Regions from separate parts of the Agaribacter flavus genome, predicted to be linked through region 2. Evidence: predicted binding sites of a transcription regulator. Region 2 holds the regulator's gene; each other region holds the start of a gene.
The links. Region 2 encodes FNR, which switches genes on or off when oxygen is low (the NO sensors DNR and NnrR bind a similar motif). Its sites were predicted from a motif close to TTGATCTAGATCAA; they were not measured.
Positions count from the first base shown of each region.

Region 1: a site for FNR is predicted at 3,125-3,138, ahead of ACFOHL_RS07300 (GbsR/MarR family transcriptional regulator). Genes of this name have one in related genera too.
Region 3: a site for FNR is predicted at 2,711-2,724, ahead of ACFOHL_RS07585 (high-potential iron-sulfur protein). Genes of this name have one in related genera too.

Region 1 is NZ_JBHRSW010000011.1:12,106-17,956, reverse strand. Features, by position in the region: gene ACFOHL_RS07325 (hypothetical protein) at 1-119, opposite strand, end outside; gene ACFOHL_RS07320 (RNA polymerase sigma factor) at 116-616, opposite strand; gene ACFOHL_RS07315 (AAA family ATPase) at 898-1,437, opposite strand; gene ACFOHL_RS07310 (MarR family winged helix-turn-helix transcriptional regulator) at 1,440-1,859, opposite strand; gene ACFOHL_RS07305 (phosphotransferase) at 2,030-2,941, opposite strand; gene ACFOHL_RS07300 (GbsR/MarR family transcriptional regulator) at 3,187-3,738, shown strand; gene ACFOHL_RS07295 (cytochrome ubiquinol oxidase subunit I) at 3,796-5,178, shown strand; gene cydB (cytochrome d ubiquinol oxidase subunit II) at 5,175-5,851, shown strand, end outside.
Region 2 is NZ_JBHRSW010000014.1:243,476-249,326, forward strand. Features, by position in the region: gene ACFOHL_RS08845 (heavy metal translocating P-type ATPase) at 1-1,327, shown strand, start outside; gene ccoS (cbb3-type cytochrome oxidase assembly protein CcoS) at 1,431-1,667, shown strand; gene ACFOHL_RS08855 (sulfite exporter TauE/SafE family protein) at 1,654-2,304, shown strand; gene fnr (fumarate/nitrate reduction transcriptional regulator Fnr) at 2,366-3,091, shown strand; gene ttcA (tRNA 2-thiocytidine(32) synthetase TtcA) at 3,352-4,272, shown strand; gene rssA (patatin-like phospholipase RssA) at 4,286-5,203, shown strand; gene ACFOHL_RS08875 (DUF2987 domain-containing protein) at 5,207-5,851, opposite strand, start outside.
Region 3 is NZ_JBHRSW010000011.1:68,466-74,316, reverse strand. Features, by position in the region: gene ACFOHL_RS07595 (HD-GYP domain-containing protein) at 1-841, opposite strand, end outside; gene ACFOHL_RS07590 (delta-class carbonic anhydrase) at 1,011-1,793, opposite strand; gene ACFOHL_RS07585 (high-potential iron-sulfur protein) at 2,184-2,474, opposite strand; gene ACFOHL_RS07580 (flavin reductase family protein) at 2,799-3,449, opposite strand; gene ACFOHL_RS07575 (CPXCG motif-containing cysteine-rich protein) at 3,439-3,630, opposite strand; gene ACFOHL_RS07570 (exonuclease domain-containing protein) at 4,038-5,851, shown strand, end outside.

The sequences.
Region 1 (5,851 bases), on a different contig from region 2:
TGTTGTTTTGTTATTTGGGCGATCAACACCTTATCAGAAGGTATTGTTTTGTCGATGCTTGTATCGTTTATCTTCCACGTTTTCACTACACCGTCCCATGTGTTTGCTTGATGACTCATTGTTGTTTCTCCATTAATTGAATAAGTTTAGTTTTGGCTCTGTTTAGTTGCACCCCGACATTTGTCTTGGATAGCCCAGATATTTCCGCCATGTCGCTGTAAGAAAAACCCTCTAGTGACAAGGTAATCAATTGGCGTTGAACGATGGGCAAGAGCCTAATTTTGCTGATCACATGCTCTGCTGATTTCAGAGTAATAATGTGCGCTTCTATGTCACTTTTTCGACATTCAACACTTTCAAAAAGCGCTGCGTGACTTTTCGTTCTGCTTTCTTTAGCAACATGACTCAGTGCTTTGTTGTACGCAACCCTATAGATAAATGTATGCAAAGTACTTCGCTCTCTAAAAAAAGCTAAGGCTTGCCATATCGCTAACAGCATGTCTTGCAATAGATCTTGTTGAACAATAGGGTCGGCTTCAAACGTAGCAGCAACTTTAAACAAGGATAATCTATGCTTCGCGACAATCGATTCGAAGTGCTTTTGGTAGTTAGACATGCGCTTCTCTGGCTCACAAAACTGTGAGCGACTGAATATTATTCACGCCGCTATCGGATGGTCGAAGCTTATCCGGATATGTCTTTGTTGCTTGCCTCATGTGACTTGTATTTTCCATAATATTTGTATGTTGTGATTGATAGTTTGTTAGTAGGTATCGTGGAATATTTATTACAAATATTTTTATTTATTTGCTCTGAAGATTGATAGCTACTTATATCAGTTTCAAGACTATGAAAGGCGTAAGGTGTTGGCGGCAATTCAATAGCGGCATTGACCGATTAAATCAGCGCTCGCGTTATCGTTTTTCCATGCTGTAACTCGTCTGCACTTGGGACTTCAAATCGGGTTTCCATAAAGTCAAACATTTGCTCTGTGACCTCAAAGGCATAAAGTTTTGGATCTTTTTCGGTATTGCGTTTTGCTACTTGTTGCTTACGTATATTGGTATCCACGTTTAAATAATGTAGCTCTGCTTGTACGCCTATGGACAAACCTTTATCAATAAATTGTTGCCGCTGTGCTCGTTCCGTAAATCCTAAATCTAGGATAACATGCCCGCCAGTCTGTAAGATCTGACTGGCGGTTTGCCATATTTGGTCGTAACAACGATATACGCGTTCAATCATCCAGTCGTAGTTTGGATTTTTGATATCTGTATCTGGGACGAATAAGGTTTGCATCCAAGAGTCAATAGAAAAACATACCGCTTGTATTTGCTCCGCTTGTGCCAAGCTATAGCTTGTTTTTCCAGCCCCAACTTGCCCAGTGACTAAGATCAATCGAGGTTTCGAGATGACTTGTTTCTTGACTTCTGACATGGTTAATACATCCTGCGTAATAGGTTGGCTAACTGCTCACCTTGCTTAGAAGTAAGCTTTTCAAACAATTGATTCGACGTCTCGTTCACTGCAGTTTCAGCTTCTTGATAAATCTTATGACCACTAGTGGTCAGTTTTACCAAACTTACTCGGGCGTCACGAGGGTTTGCGGCTTTTTCGACTAAACCTATTTTTTCCATCGGAACTAACATACGAGTAATCCCTGAAGCTGTTAGACTCACTTTTTTAGCGAGTTCGACACGGCTTAAACAGTGCTTGGGCGCTGAAACTAGTTGGTTCATGACTAAGAATTCACTAAAGCTAATACCATGCATATTGAGCTGGCCTTCTATGTGTTTGCTTAGATTGTTGTAGGTGTCGCCAAGTTGGACGACTAACTCGGAATTTTGAGATAAAGCCATAACAAATTAACTTAACATATAATTGATTAATCAAGTATTGATCAATTATATGGGTTTGTCTAGAGCAAAAGTTTATGGTTTGATGTTGTTGGCCGCTGCTGTTGACAACATGCCATCGTTATTTGTATGAGTACTGAACAACTGCTCATTACGTACTGCGGTCGTTCGATTTAAATTGTGTATTGGTGCGCGTTAAATGTGACTAGATTCCTTATGAAGTCTTTCTGCCTATCGCTCTCGTCCTCATCTAAATCGTTGATTGCCCACAATACTTCATCTGCATAGACAAGCAAAAGCATACTTTGCCAGCTTTCTTTTTCAATTTCGGTCATTTGAATATGTTTTTTATAACCTGAAAGAAACAACTCCCATTCTTCTGGCGTAAAAACTCTGTTTGGAGCGGAGTCTTCACATGTGTGAAAAAGAAGCAACGCTAGCGATAGGTCAAATATTCTTGGCACCTTCCCCGCGTTGTCGGTATCAATTAGAACGGGTTTGTTAGTCTGATAAACTAAATTACTGGCTTTGAAGTCCCACGTGCAATCAGAAGTCGGAAGTTCCTGTCTTGCTAGGTTACTAAACCTTTTCGATGCTTCTAGTGCTATGGCGCGAAATAGCTTTTGACCTTCATGCGAATTAAATTCTGTTGGGTAACACTTCGAAATTATCTGAATGTCTTCAGCAACCTCATCATAAAATTCGCCATCATAGTTTTCCCACGAAAAGCCATGCTCGAAAACACTGTCAGATGTAGCATGAATTCTCCCAAGCAACTCACCTGCGCCGTGTATTTGCTCTTCGTTAGCCTGATATTTATTCCCTTTTATAAATGGGTAGACAACCCAATTTTCCGTTCCTATCGAATGATAGAACTTCTTCTTGAACGCTATTGGGAGAATTGTTTCAATTCCGCTACCTTTTATAGTTTGTTGCCAAGTTAGTAGATTTGCAAGTCTATCTGTTTGCTCTTTGGTTCTTTTGATTATGACTTCTTCAGTGTCAATTATGCTCTTATATACAGGCGCATATTTGTATATAGATTTGGTGTCTTTCTTTAAGTCGAAATACTCAAAAACGTCCATAATTCTCCATCTTAGCTTCTGGCTTTTACAATTAGTTTTTCTCGCAAAAATTGAAATGGCATGCGGATTTCATTAAAGCGAGAAAGATAATGCACTTTAGATGCATTTTTCATCGCTCACAACAAGGTAATTTATTTCAACGAAAAAGAGATCGCACACGCACACGCATCCAAACCAAAAAACTTGATCTAAATCAAAAACCTTTTATACTTTCAGAAAATATTGAATCTTCAGAAACAAACATTATGCAAATGACACCGATGATCGAATCTTTTGTATTTCACTTTGGTGAAATGGGCAGCCGTTGGGGGTTTAATCGCACTGTCGGCCAAATTTATGCGCTTTTGGTTTTGAGCGAATCAGCGTTAAGTGCAAATAAAATTGGTGAGTTATTAGGCATCTCTCGCGGCAATGTGAGCATGGGCTTAAAGGAATTACACAGTTGGCAATTGGTGCAAACCACTTATAAGCAAGGGGATAGGAAAGACTATTACCAAACCAAAGGCAGTATTTGGGACATGGCTAACAAGGTTTTTGAAGAGCGACGCAAACGCGAAATGGATCCTACCTTATCGCTATTAAGGGATATTTTACTCGATGAACCGGCTAACTCTCAAGAAGCCCATGCGCAACAAAAAATACACGAAATACACGATTTACTCGAAAACATCACGCATTGGACGCAAAGCTTGCAAACCTTATCTCCTGAAAAGCTCAATACCTTAATGAAGCTTGGCTCGGGTGTAGGAAAGGTACTTGACTTAAAAGACAAGCTTATTCAAAAAAAAGCGGAGTGAGCGCAATCAATAGCGCATATCGGGGTAAAAAAATTCTTAATTTACCAGAGGTAATCAATAATGGACGTTTTGCTGCTATCGCGGATCCAGTTTGCCGCAAACATTAGCTTTCATATTCTGTTTCCAACCATCACCATCGCCCTTGGTTGGCTACTTTTTTATTTTAAAATCCGATTTGATTTGTCTAAGCACCCCGTCTGGATGCGTGCCTATCGGTTTTGGGTAAAGGTATTTGCGCTTACCTTTGCTTTGGGCGTGGTGAGTGGCATAACCATGTCATTTCAATTTGGTACCAATTGGCCCGGATTTATGGAAACCATTGGCAATATTGCTGGGCCATTGCTGGCTTATGAAATTTTGACTGCTTTCTTTTTAGAAGCAACCATGCTTGGCATCATGTTGTTTGGTTTTAATCGTGTGCCTGCTTGGGCTCACACTCTGGCCACGTTCTTGGTGGCATTGGGGACGAGTATGTCTGCCTTTTGGATCCTCGCATTAAACTCTTGGATGCACACCCCTGCAGGCTTTGAAATGAAAGACGGCGTTGCACACGCTACTGACTGGTTGGCTATTATTTTCAACCCCTCATTTCCGTATCGCTTAACACATACGCTACTGAGCTCTGCATTAACCGTGTGCTTTTTAGTCGCAGGTATCAGCGCATACCGCATTTATCGAGGCGATAACAAAAAAGCACCTCGACTCAGTTTAAAAACTGCGCTCTTTACTGCGGCAATACTTGCGCCAAGCCAAGCCTTTGTGGGTGATTTACATGGTCTTAATACTTTGCAGCACCAGCCTGCCAAAATCGCTGCAATGGAAGGGGTATGGCAAACACAAAAAGGCGCGCCTCTTGTGCTCTTTAGCATACCAGATGCTGAGACTAAAACGCATCGCTTTTCGATAGAGATACCCAAACTCGCCAGTGTCATCCTAACCCATGATCCAGAAGGAGAAATAAAAGGTATCGATGCATTTGCCGACGCCCACCCGCCTGTAGTACCCGTGTTTTTCAGTTTTCGGGTGATGGTTGGGATCGGGTTAGTGATGATTATCCTAGCTTGGTGGACAAGTTATTCATTATTAAAAAACAAGCGCTTATCCACAACACAACTTAAGCTTGTAATGGCAATGACGTTTTCAGGTTGGCTTGCGAGCTTAGCGGGTTGGTATGTCACTGAAATAGGGAGGCAACCCTACTTGGTTACTGGTGTTCTTAGGACAGCTGACGCAGTGACAACAATAGCTGGAGAAAACGTGGCGCTCACGCTCGTCGCGTACTTGACTATCTATGCAGTACTATTGGTCGCTTACATATCCACCCTTTTAAACCTTGCACGTAAAGCAGTGAATGTAGAAGAGTACGACTTAAAGATACCCGGCGTACCGGAGACAAAGGCGTATTCAAATCCCAATGTTCAAAGAGGAGCGCAACTATGATGGATTTAAGTCACCCTCAACTGGCTATCATATTTGCCAGCTTAACCGCCTTATCCATATTAGTATATGCCATACTCGATGGTTATGACCTAGGTGTAGGTATTTGCCTATCGATGAGCAAGGAAGAATGGCGAGACACCGAGATCGCCTCCATTGGACCTTTTTGGGATGCTAACGAAACTTGGCTAGTACTGGCTGTCGGTTTGCTGCTTGTGGCATTTCCGGTCGCGCATAGCGAAATCCTAAGGGTATTGTATTTACCCGCCTCATTATTACTCATTGCATTGATCTTACGCGGGGTTGCCTTCGACTTTAGAGCCAAAGTAAAGCCAAAAAATAAAATCCACTGGGATATATGTTTTAAAGTTGGCTCTATTTTGGCCGCATTTAGCCAGGGCTTTATGCTAGGTATCTATATTATGGGATTAAAATACAACATATGGAGCAGTCTATTTGCCGTATTTAGCGGTGTGTGTGTCATCGCAGCCTATGCACTTATCGGTAATACTTGGTTGATATTGAAAACCTCTGGTGAACTGCAAAAACGGGCGATACAGCGCAGTAAACAAGCAGGCATAGTGAGCTTTATTGGTATACTCACAGTGTGTTTGGTCAATCCTTTAGTAAACGCAAATGTCTTGGCTGTGTGGACGCAGCTGCCAATGGCCTATTT
Region 2 (5,851 bases):
TCAAGAAGGGACAATCAGCCTAGCGGTTTCAAAAAGCATTAAATACGCAGTGATGAACCAGATACTGCGTTTACAGGAAGTTGCCCTTTCGAGTAAACCTAAAGTGGCACAAATTGCTGATCAATTTTCGCGTTATTTTGTGTTGGCAGTGCTACTGATTAGTGGTTTGAGTTATGCGTACTGGCATCACCAAGGTAATCCAGATGCATTTTGGATTACGATATCCATTTTGGTAGCAACCTGCCCTTGTGCACTTGGCCTCGCAACACCCTCAGCGCTTACCTGTGCGATGGCACATTTAAACAAAAAAGGCATTTTATTAAAGCGTGCAGATGCGCTGGAACAAATTACCCTAGCCAGCGATATTGTATTCGACAAAACAGGCACACTAACGCTTGGCGAGTTTTCAATACAAAAGATGCATGTGAATCAAGCACAAATCACATCATGTCAGTTGTTCAAAGCTTTGTATGCAGGCAAGCTAAAAACACTTGAGGATCAAAAACAGGCTGTACTCAATGTAGCCGCTAATATTGAACAATATTCAGAACACCCAATAGCGAAAGCCTTTTCGCTCGAACAAACACTTAGCTTAAATGTAAGTGCAGTCAATATTGTGATTGGTAAAGGCATTAGTGCACAAATTGACGGCTTTGAATGCCATATCGGGTCAAAGGCGTTGATTGCTGAGGTTTTGGTTAAAAATAGCAGTAGGAGCAACACTCAGCTTGATACAAACTTTACGCTCAGTGACGCCAATGTCTACATGCTTGTTGACGGCGTGTTGATTGCTGAATTTTGTCTCAGTGATACACATCAGCCCGAAGCCGCTCAGCTTATTAAACAATTGAGTCAATACAAACTATCAATACTCAGCGGTGATGAGCAAGCTAATGTCGAGAAAGTGGCGGATGAATTAGGGGTTAAATACGCCTATGGTAATAACACGCCAGAACAAAAACTTCAGTTTGTGAAAGACGCACAGGCTGCTGGTCGCTCCCTCATTATGCTCGGTGATGGCATTAATGATGCTCCTGTGCTTGCCGCTGCCGACGTTTCAGTTGCCGTTGGCAAGGCCTCAGATTTAGCGAAAAACGCCGCTGACCTTGTCCTGCTGGGCTTTCGCTTGAATGCGTTGCATGATTTACTCAATATGGCCAAGCGCACTAAAGCAAAAATAAAACAAAACATTGGCTGGGCGCTGACTTATAATTTTATTGTATTACCGTTTGCCATCAGTGGTATGTTAAGCCCGTGGCAAGCTGCTTTAGGTATGTCAGTGAGTTCGATCATTGTCGTGTATAATTCTACTCGTCTAATGAAGTAGAGTGCGGTTCAGCATCAACCCTTAAATGGAATTTAGCGATATTGAGTGTTGAACTGTGCAAAGTTGTGTAGTTCTGATAAATCGATCCTAAGAGAGAAATCGAATGAGTATAATTTATGTGCTTATCCCCCTAGCAGTCATCATTGTATGCATTGGCGTAGCAGTGTTTTTTTGGGCTGTGCGTAACAATCAATTCGATGATTTAGAGCGACAAGGTTATAGCATTTTGTTTGACGACGACATTGAGCAGGGTGAGCAGCAACAAAACAATGAAAACCTAAGGTTGAGTGAGGATAAACCCTCTCGAACATCTCATCCGAGCGATCATGCAGGAAATTAACCTGCTCGCTGCCTTTTTTATTGGTATTGCTGGCAGCGTTCATTGTGTAGGTATGTGTGGGGGGCTTGTAACCGCCTTTACTTTTGGCATGCCAGTTAACGCAAATAAACAGCTATTTACCCTTGCATACAATTGCGGTCGCATTTTATCCTATACCTTGGTTGGCACTTTCACTGGTTATCTTGGTAGTATCGTCAGTTCAGCCAATCACACTGATTTTCCCATACTCGAATACATTAGCATTGGCTTTTTAATCTTGCTCGCGTTGTATATTAGTGATCTGTGGAAGGGCTTGTCTTACCTCGAACGCCTAGGCGGCTTACTATGGAGGCGAGTACAGCCATTGAGTAAGCGATTTATACCAATCAAAAACACTAAGCACGCCTTTGTATACGGCATGATTTGGGGCTACCTCCCCTGTGGTCTTGTATACTCTGCGCTTACGTGGAGTCTGGCTTCAGGGAGTGCCGTTAACGGTGCGCTGCTCATGCTAGCTTTTGGTTTAGGTACCCTACCCGCACTGCTGTTAATTAGTTTTGGTGCTAAGCAACTTGTCCCCTTACTTCAACACAAAGTATCGCGATATGTTCTCGCATTGACGCTTTTTTCAAGTGCAGTTTTTTTGCTTTTTCGCTAATTAACGAGTAAATTGTTTCGAATAGTCACTAGCACAATTGCTTCATCCCTGAGAGCTTGGTATGTCCAATAAATCCAGTCTATCCATTCATTGTCAAAGTTGTAGTTTTAGTCATCTTTGTTTACCCGTTTCGCTTAACAAAACAGAGATGGCGTCTTTAGATGAAATTATTGAACGTAAAAAACCGCTGCATAAAAATGATAAGCTAATAAGCAGTGGTGATGCTTTTCAAAGTCTTTTTGCGGTTCGCTCGGGATCTTTTAAATCTTATATCAGTGATAAAGATGGTGTTGAGCAGATCATAGGCTTTCATTTTCCAGGCGATATTATTGGTTTTGATGCACTTAAAAACGAAATTCACGAGAGTTACACCCAAGCTCTAGAGACTGCAATGGTTTGTGAGTTACCGTATGAAACGCTTGATGATATGTCGATGAAGTATCCACAATTGCGAAAGCAAATAATGCGCTTTATGAGCGCAGAGATTAAGCATGATCATGATCTTATGATGTTGCTAAGCAAGCGTAGCGCAGAAGAAAAGCTCCTATATTTTATCTCACATTTGTCTCAACGCTTTGATGAACGAGGCTTTTCGGCCAAGCAATTCAATTTGTCTATGACGCGCAATGAAATAGGCAATTACTTAGGTTTAACCGTTGAAACGGTTAGCCGTTTACTCACCAAGTTTCAAAAAGATGCGTTAATAAAAGTAGATGGTAAACTGATCACGATAATCGATCCTCAAGCAATCAGCGATCGTTTACCGGATACTAGCGTCGCGGTCTAATAGGGCGCTGGAAAACAACAATACAGCAGCCGATTGAATATCCTTCACAACCCTTGCAAAATTTATTTTTCACGGATGAAAAACCAAAGCGTATATGGATATACTCGCAGCGATTTTGCAAGGGTTGTGAAGGATATTCAATCGGCTGCTGTATTGTTTGCATGATTCCCCCGTTAGCGATTGTAATAATTTTAGCAAGCCTAAAAAAAAACCAAAAGTTATTGTATACTTCAGGCGTTTTTTCGTAAGTATCAAGATATATGTCTGTAAATATTAAAAACTCTAGCAGTTTCAACAAACTGCAAAAGCGTATTCGCCGTGAAGCAGGTAAAGCTGTAATTGATTTCAATATGATCGAAGAAGGCGATCACATTATGGTATGCCTGTCGGGGGGTAAAGACAGCTATGCCATGCTGGATACCTTGTTATACCTCCAAAAAGTCGCACCCATTTCGTTCACGCTCGTCGCCGTAAACCTCGATCAAAAACAGCCCGGTTTTCCAGAAGAAGTATTACCCAATTATTTGCAAGGCTTAGGAATCGATTACAAAATTGTAGAAGAAGATACTTACACTATCGTAAAAGACAAGATCCCTGAGGGTAAGACAACTTGCTCACTGTGTTCGCGTTTAAGGCGCGGTATTTTATATCGCGTTGCGCAGGAGTTGGGAGCAACGAAGATCGCACTCGGGCATCATCGCGATGATATCTTAGAAACACTATTTTTAAATATGTTCTACGGTGGAAAACTAAAATCAATGCCACCTAAACTGGTAAGCGATGATGGCAGCAATATAGTGATTCGTCCTCTCGCCTACTGTAAAGAAAGCGATATAGAAAAATACGCTCGACATATGGCCTTCCCTATCATTCCGTGTAACTTGTGTGGTTCTCAAGAAAACCTCCAGCGGAAAAATATTAAACTGATGCTACAAGACTGGCAAAAGCGTTTTCCGGGTCGTATAGAATCTATGTTTACTGCGCTTCAAAATATCGCGCCCTCGCATTTACTTGATAAAAGTTTGTACGACTTTTCAGATCTAAGAACAAAAGAAGGTGGAGAAAGTCAGGGCGACACGGCATTTGATCCGATAGACATCCCCCTATCTTTTAACAACGAGCAGCAAGGCATTGAAGACATGGAAAGTCAGGAAAGTATTGCTATTGTCGAGCTGAAATAATAAGGAAAGTATAGTGAAAATTGGACTCGCATTGGGCGCAGGGGCAGCAAGAGGATGGGCGCATATCGGTATCATAAAGGCACTCGAGAAAGTAGGTGTTAAGGTTGATGTGGTAGCGGGCTGTTCAATTGGTGCGTATGTTGGCGCCGCTTACGCTAGCGGAAAACTAGAAGAACTTGAAGAATGGGCTTTCACGCTGACTGAATGGCAAGTATTTGGTTTACTTGGCATCGGGTTTCGACGCGGAGGTTTAGCCACTGGCTTAAGAGTATTCGAAAAACATCGCAATGAGTTTTGCGCGCCCTCTTTTGAAACAATGAACAAACCCTTTGCGGCGGTAGCAACCGATCTATACTCAGGAAAAGAGGTTGTATTTGATCGAGGGGATGTTAGTAACGCAATTCAAGCCTCATGTGCAATTCCCGCCTTATTTACACCAATTGAAAACAATGGTCGATGGCTGGTTGATGGTGCCGTCGTTAATCCTGTTCCCGTTAACCAATGTCGGCAATTAGGGGCTGATTTTGTGATTGCAGTCAATCTCTCGGCTGATTTTCGTCCGCAACTCATGCAAAAATGTGAGCCTGAGCACAAGCGCATCCAGGAAAAAACAGATGAATTCATGGAAAAAGGCAGCCCAGGATTTATGAAGCAATGGTTTTCCCCTGCGCCAAAAGGCAACAAGAAAAATACGCCGCCGGGTATCATGAGTGTCATGAGTTCGTCTTTGGAGATTCTACAAGCTAGAGTGACACGTTCAAGGTTGGCAGGTGATCCACCTGACTTACTAATAGAGCCACAACTCCGTGACGTTGGTCTATTGGAGTTTCATCGTGCACAAGAGCTTGCACACCAGGGAAAAGCGGCAGTTGAACGCCTTGCTAAACAAATTGAGTATCAACTAGACTTGCAGAATAGAAAAGACTGTTAAGGCTTATTTTGATGTTATTGCGGTTATGCGTAATGGAGTGCTTGGCAAGTTTAGTGTAGGCAAATTATCAAATTGCTTTTTGTCTACCGTAAGCTCTCCATTCACAATCACGAATGCGCTATTTTCTAATTGTTGGTTAAGACCGTTCTCAAAATAAAACCGCAAACCAACCACTGAGGGCATCATAAAAGACAATAAGCCTCCCATATCATCAAAAAAAGCATGGTATTGGTCAAACAAATAGCGTAGTTCTTTTGGCGTGTAGCTTGTTTTTAAGTAGTTTTCTTTGGTTTCAAGTTGAACAGACATGTCGCATAAATTGGCCTTGTCTTGTAAATCTAATACGACCCTTGCATCGGCGAGGCGCAGTGCTTTTTCACTGGGCACAGTAAAACGATGTTCGTCACTGAGCGCCAATGGAATCTGTTTTTTATCAGTACTTATTACTGCAGACGCTATGTCACAGAGTCGATTCTCATGTATATGCTTAAATCCAAATGCAAACTGTAGCGCTTCGGTCTCCTCATTATTCAGTTTTCTTACATGGCTGTAAAAGCGTTTATATTCAACTGAGATTTCTTCTGCACTGACGAGCGCTATTGGGCATGAGAGCGCAAATCCACTTGCGATACCAAAAATAAAATTGCG
Region 3 (5,851 bases), on a different contig from region 2:
CTTCGCCTTCCAACCCATATGGATATCCTGTGCCATCCAAACGCTCGTGATGTTGTTCAATGGCAAGCCTTTGCTCATTGTCGAGCTTTAAGCCGGCACTTAAATCTAGGGAGTGCTCTACATGTGATTGAATGACGGCTTGCTCGTCTACGGTGAGTTTATCTAGTTTGCGGACTATATTTGCAGGTATCTTAGCCATACCAATATCAAATATATAGCCGACAATTGCCAAACGTTTGCAATCTCGCTCAGACATGCCAAGTTGCTGAGCAAAGAAACACAACAAGATAGCAACGTGAGTGGCATGATTGGCAAAATACTCGCCTTGCGTTCTCAACATGCTCACGCACAACAAAGCATTGGGGTTACGAAGTAAACTGTCGTATACCTCATTGACTAGCGCTAAGGCCTCGCTGATGTCTATAGATAGGCCTTTTTCAGCACGCAATGCTTGAATTTTGTATAACTCTTTACTTTCAATAACAAGGTGTTCCGCATATTGAAACTCTTCCGATGTCGAGCGCGGCACTAATACACTGTTGTGGGTATTACTTGCACTTTTGAGTGGCGCAATATGTGTTGCAGATTTGTTTTTGACGCTGTCTTGTAGCGTACTTCGCCTCTTATTAAGCGCTTCTATAGTTTGTTGTGTGACTTGTTTCGTGCGCTCAATGACTACAGTTTGCACCCCACAAGCAATAAGTTGATTGATCACAACAGGGTGTTTTATTCGGCCTCTACTTTTTACCGTCAAATTGCCAGTTTGTTGCCCAATTTTGTGCACCATCATGCCTGGTTTGAGCTCATCAATAGGGATAGTTAGAAAGGTGGAGTGTGTCATCTAAAGCATCTTGTAATTATCATATACCTACCTATCGGCAGCGTAACAAAATGCTGTTGGTTTGCTTAACTCAAAATGATAACCACCTACTGAAGTAGTTGGTTTAAGACAGACAACAAAAAAGCCGATACTAGGCTCGGCTTTTTCAATGGCGTGAAGTTGTAACTGGCTAGTGAATGACTGAAAGTAAACGCTTGTCCGTTACGAGTTGACGTACGCCGTGTGCTTTCTTCTCTTCAAACTCATTGCTTTCACACCACTTCGCAATAGAGTTAATATCAAGTTTTGCACATTGTGGGCGAACAGACCATGTGACTTGTAACGGTGAACATTTTTGAGATGCATCGTAAGATGGACCCGTTGTTGACCCCAAAAACTCAACAGGCGCGCCCGTCGTATTCGGGATCATCTTAGCCTGATGGTAACCGTTACTCATATTGCCATCATAATCCATATCGTTGAAATCCATGGCCGCACTGTCATTAACCAAAGTAAATACCTGTGTTTCTACTCGCAAGTTAGGGTTTGCACAACTGTCTGACAAACAGCTACCCAAGCCTGCACCGGGCTTCACATCACAAGAGGAATGTACCCAGTGCATTTCAATGGTATCGCCGGGCTTAAGTCCGCCGCATACTTTTGCAGCAGTTGGTTTGAGTTCGGCGGGTGTCAAGTCCTTGCTAATACCGCACATGTAACCACCGCCATAGCCATTTTTACCTTCGCCAGCATAGATAGAAAAATCCTTTGCCTTATGCTCAGCATTGTTATGAAAGTGAATATTACATAGGTTCATTTGCTCAGAAGGCGGTGCAATACTGAAGATTCGCTTATTTGTTCCTTCCAAAGAATCTATGTCTCGTGGAGTTTGTGGTCCGTAACCCTGACAAACGTTGGCAATGGACGCAAAACTCATTGCTGATAACAAGCTCGCTAACACAATTTTTTTCATCGATACTCCTAGTCGTAAAACAGTTTGGTTGTATATTTCTTGTTATTTCCTTTACGGATAGACAGCAAGATAGTTCAGGTTTTTCGACTACTTGATGAGGCCGTCGCTTCAATCACGCCCAAAATTCCTGATTAACACTTTGCTTATAGTCATATCGAGACGAAATAACTTTCAAAAGATCAAAAACTTGCGCAAGTGTAAGCCTTATTCCGTCTTGCGAGTAACAATAAATACCTGACTAATCAATCGAAAAATACGAAGATAAATCACACTTATTCGAAATAAACTGTGTAGTGGTTCAACATTACTTGAATAAAAAAAGCCCGTAAATACGGACTTTTAAACAACAACATTGTTTATGCAATCAGTACATATTAACGCAATAAAAAGCTATGCCTTTTTCATCCAAGCGCTACACCATCCTTTGGCACTGACTAATTTTCCAGGGAAGATACCACAAGGTCGCCATTCAGCACCGTCTTCGCCCTGAATATACATGCAGTTTGCGCAGTTTTGGCCTTCTTCTTTCGACTCGTGTGTATACTTGAGTGCAACGGCAGTAGGATCTTCAAGAGATAGTTTCTCTTGTGCATTCGCTCTCAATGCTACACCACCCAGGGTCATGCCAATTAGCGTCGATCCAGAGAGTTTTAAGAAGCCTCGGCGATCAAATTGTTTCATAACATCTCCTCATTGGTAGGCTGATAATGATAATTATTCGTTTTTATCTTGTCGTAAAAACAACAAAGGCTTACCTCAAAGTAAGCCTTTTTTAACCCGAACTATATTGTCTAGCCTAGTATCTAGCACTGTGTTCAGATTTGTGGATATCCATCGCTATACCATTTCTTAGACTTAAGAAGGATATAGTCTTTGCACTTAATACTAATACACTTACTGAAAAGATCTACAATTAATTGAAGAGAATCAACCGCTAAGCATGCGACAAAATAATAATCTGCAATAAACTGCCTCTAAAGTGTCGTGTAATTTTTGATGTTCACACTATTTTTTAATCGAAGTCAGGGGGGTATCGGGCTTTGCATAACTGAGTCGATCCAAACAAGTCGTTTGGTGATAACTATCTAAACCCGATACAGTCACAGTATTGAGCGCCTCCAAGTCAATAAAGCCGTCTTCTAGCACACTGTGATCCGGCACATTGACCTCGATCACTTCACCAATAATTAACTCAGTGTTGTTGGCGGCTATTTCAACGATATCGCGTACTTTAAGTGCTATTCTAAGATGACTTTCCGCTACAAAGGGAGCGGACATACAAGAAGATCTTAGTGGATTGAGCTTCAGGTGCGCAAATTCACTCTCTTCACTTGGGTAGCGGGCTGAGCTTTGGTGCGCTTGCTCAAACAATGCTGCATGAACGTGATTCACGGTATATTGTCCGGTATCCTTAATATTTTTTAAGGTATCTCTTGGCACTGTGTGTGGTCTCATGATCATCCCCAATAGTGGAGGGTGAGAGCCAAGATGAAAAACCGAGCTAACAATACACAGGTTATCAATTCCATCCTTGCTGCAGGTACCGATAAGATTGGCACTTTTGAAACCGGACAAACAATTGACAAAGTGCGCTCGATAGCGACTGTCCATGTTTTCAATATCATTTTGTGTCACTATCATCGTGTTATTCATCATCTCGTTTTACAGTTATCGATAATTCAAAGCCATTGTCGTCAATCGATACCTCAATAGGCGAACAGCATATTTGGCAATCTACAATCTGCTCTTGACCAACATCATTTTCTAAATCAATTTCGATATCATTGCGTGTCATGCAATAAGGACACTCAAATGTATCAGCATGGCTTAAACTCATCCCTCTACCCACCCTATTCGGCGTAAACTAAGCTTTATTACAATGTTTAGTTACTCTGTTTAGCATTATTTGGATTTATCGCAACGACGGGGAATATGCAGCACAGAATAGGGGTCACTAGAATCAAAAACGCGGCAAGTATGTCCATATACACTTTAGTTTTTCATCCGTGAAAAACAAATTTTGATTCTAGTGACCCCTATTCTGTGCTGTATAACACGATCCTCGATTCATCTTCATGAACCCTTGACAAACACTGTATATTAACACAGTATCATTTAAGACCGCTGTCAAAAGCGGCATATAGCTTAGATAGAGCATATATCGAAAATATTGTGCGTTGCTCAACGCCCCAATTTATTTTTGGGCTGACGCGACAGATAATTTTTTACCTACGAAGGCATGTTTTGCGCGAACTACCTACATACTATTACCTTGAGCACTTTAACGAGTTTTTAAGCTATATTGTCAGCCACAACAAAGCTCTGTTAGGCAAAGAACATCATGCTTTTATTGAGGTATACTCCCAAGCTTCACATGACGAAAAGTGTTTACTTGTGCGTTGTATTAACCGTAAACATCCGTTTATTTTAACGAGCTCTTTACGCTTTAGCGAACTAAGTAACATCACGAAATTAATAACATCACTTCAAGAAAAAGGCTGGCTGCGATCAGTAACGGAAGCCGACGCCTTAGCTTTGTTAGAGGTGTTAACTAAACAGGAGCTTCACCAACTGCATGAAGAATGCGTCAACGTGTCGGAAGGTAAAACAACGAAACTTGCTGCACTAGCACCCAAAAAAAGTGCGTCAAAAGCAGACTGGCTTAGCAGCTGTAAGCGTTTGCCTGTAAAAAAAATCACGCTTTCTGCCACAGCCAAGGCGTATGTTGCCCGAAACGCAGATCCTGTCATCAACTACTTTTTGTTTCTGTACTTCGGCAACTGCCGAGACCGCCTTAATCAGTTTTCAATGCGGGATTTGGGCGTATTAAAGACTAGAGAGGTGAACACCACATCTCCCACACAAATATCGCGATATACTTCCAAAGAGCAAGCTATGACTCTGTTTCGTCTGCACACGATGCTTAGAGAAGAAAAGCACTTTATTCCTGATAGCGCAAAACAAATTGACGACTTGATCGAGCAACTACCAGTCGGTATCGACGCCATCACAGACGAGCTACAGCATAAACTCTTATATCGTCTTGCCTTGAAGCTATTGCCACTAAACCGCACTGACGCACTCTCTCATTTGTTCAATTGTAAACATCCGGCAGCACAAGAAAAATGGTGCCGAGAAATACACAAAGACGGTGATCTTAAAGCGCTAGAAAAGCACCTGCTTGCTATCATCAAGCAACCAATTGATGAACGCTTATTGCTTTTTGCACAAGATTTTCTTGCCCGTAAGTTCCAAAAAAAACGTACTAGTGTGCTGACTGATATGTTGCGCCATGACACTCGTCAATTGACGCTCGACGAAGTGCACAAAGGTCGGGTAGAGCAAGGTTTAGTCGAACTATACCGAAGTCAAGGTCACCATGCCTTTGTGGCCGAAAACAATTTGTGGCGAGGTCTGTTTGGTCTCACATTCTGGAAAATTCTATTTGCAAACAATGAACTGGGTTTACTCACTGAATTTGATTTCTTGCCAGAATGCCTCAAACAAAACAATTTTTATGATACCGCGCATGACGAAATTGAAAACGTCCTCAGTTCACTTAGTTCGTCTTTAATTTGGAAAAAGCATATTCTAAGCATGGCCTCAAAAGAACTTGGCAAAACGCAATATCTTTTCCGCTGGTCAACAGAATTAATAGATAGCATCAGCTTAGTGCTGGACAACACCGACATTTCCCACCTTAAAACAATGCTACGCAGTATGGCAAAAGATTGGCGACGTACACGCGATGGCTTTCCCGACTTAGTGGTAAGCTCCCCATCGGGTCTGCGCTTTGAAGAAGTGAAAGCAGAGGGCGACTCACTTCGTCGCAACCAGCTTTTGCGCATTCAACAATTGCGCGAGGCGGGTATACACGTTCATATTACCACCGTTGATTTTAACTTTGATCCACAACAAGTCTATGCTGTAGTCGATATAGAAACTACCGGCGGGCGAGCGGCAAATCACAAGATCACCGAAATTGGCATAGTTAAAATACGCAACGGAGAAGTGATTGACCAATGGCAGTCACTCATTAACCCTATGCGACGGATTCC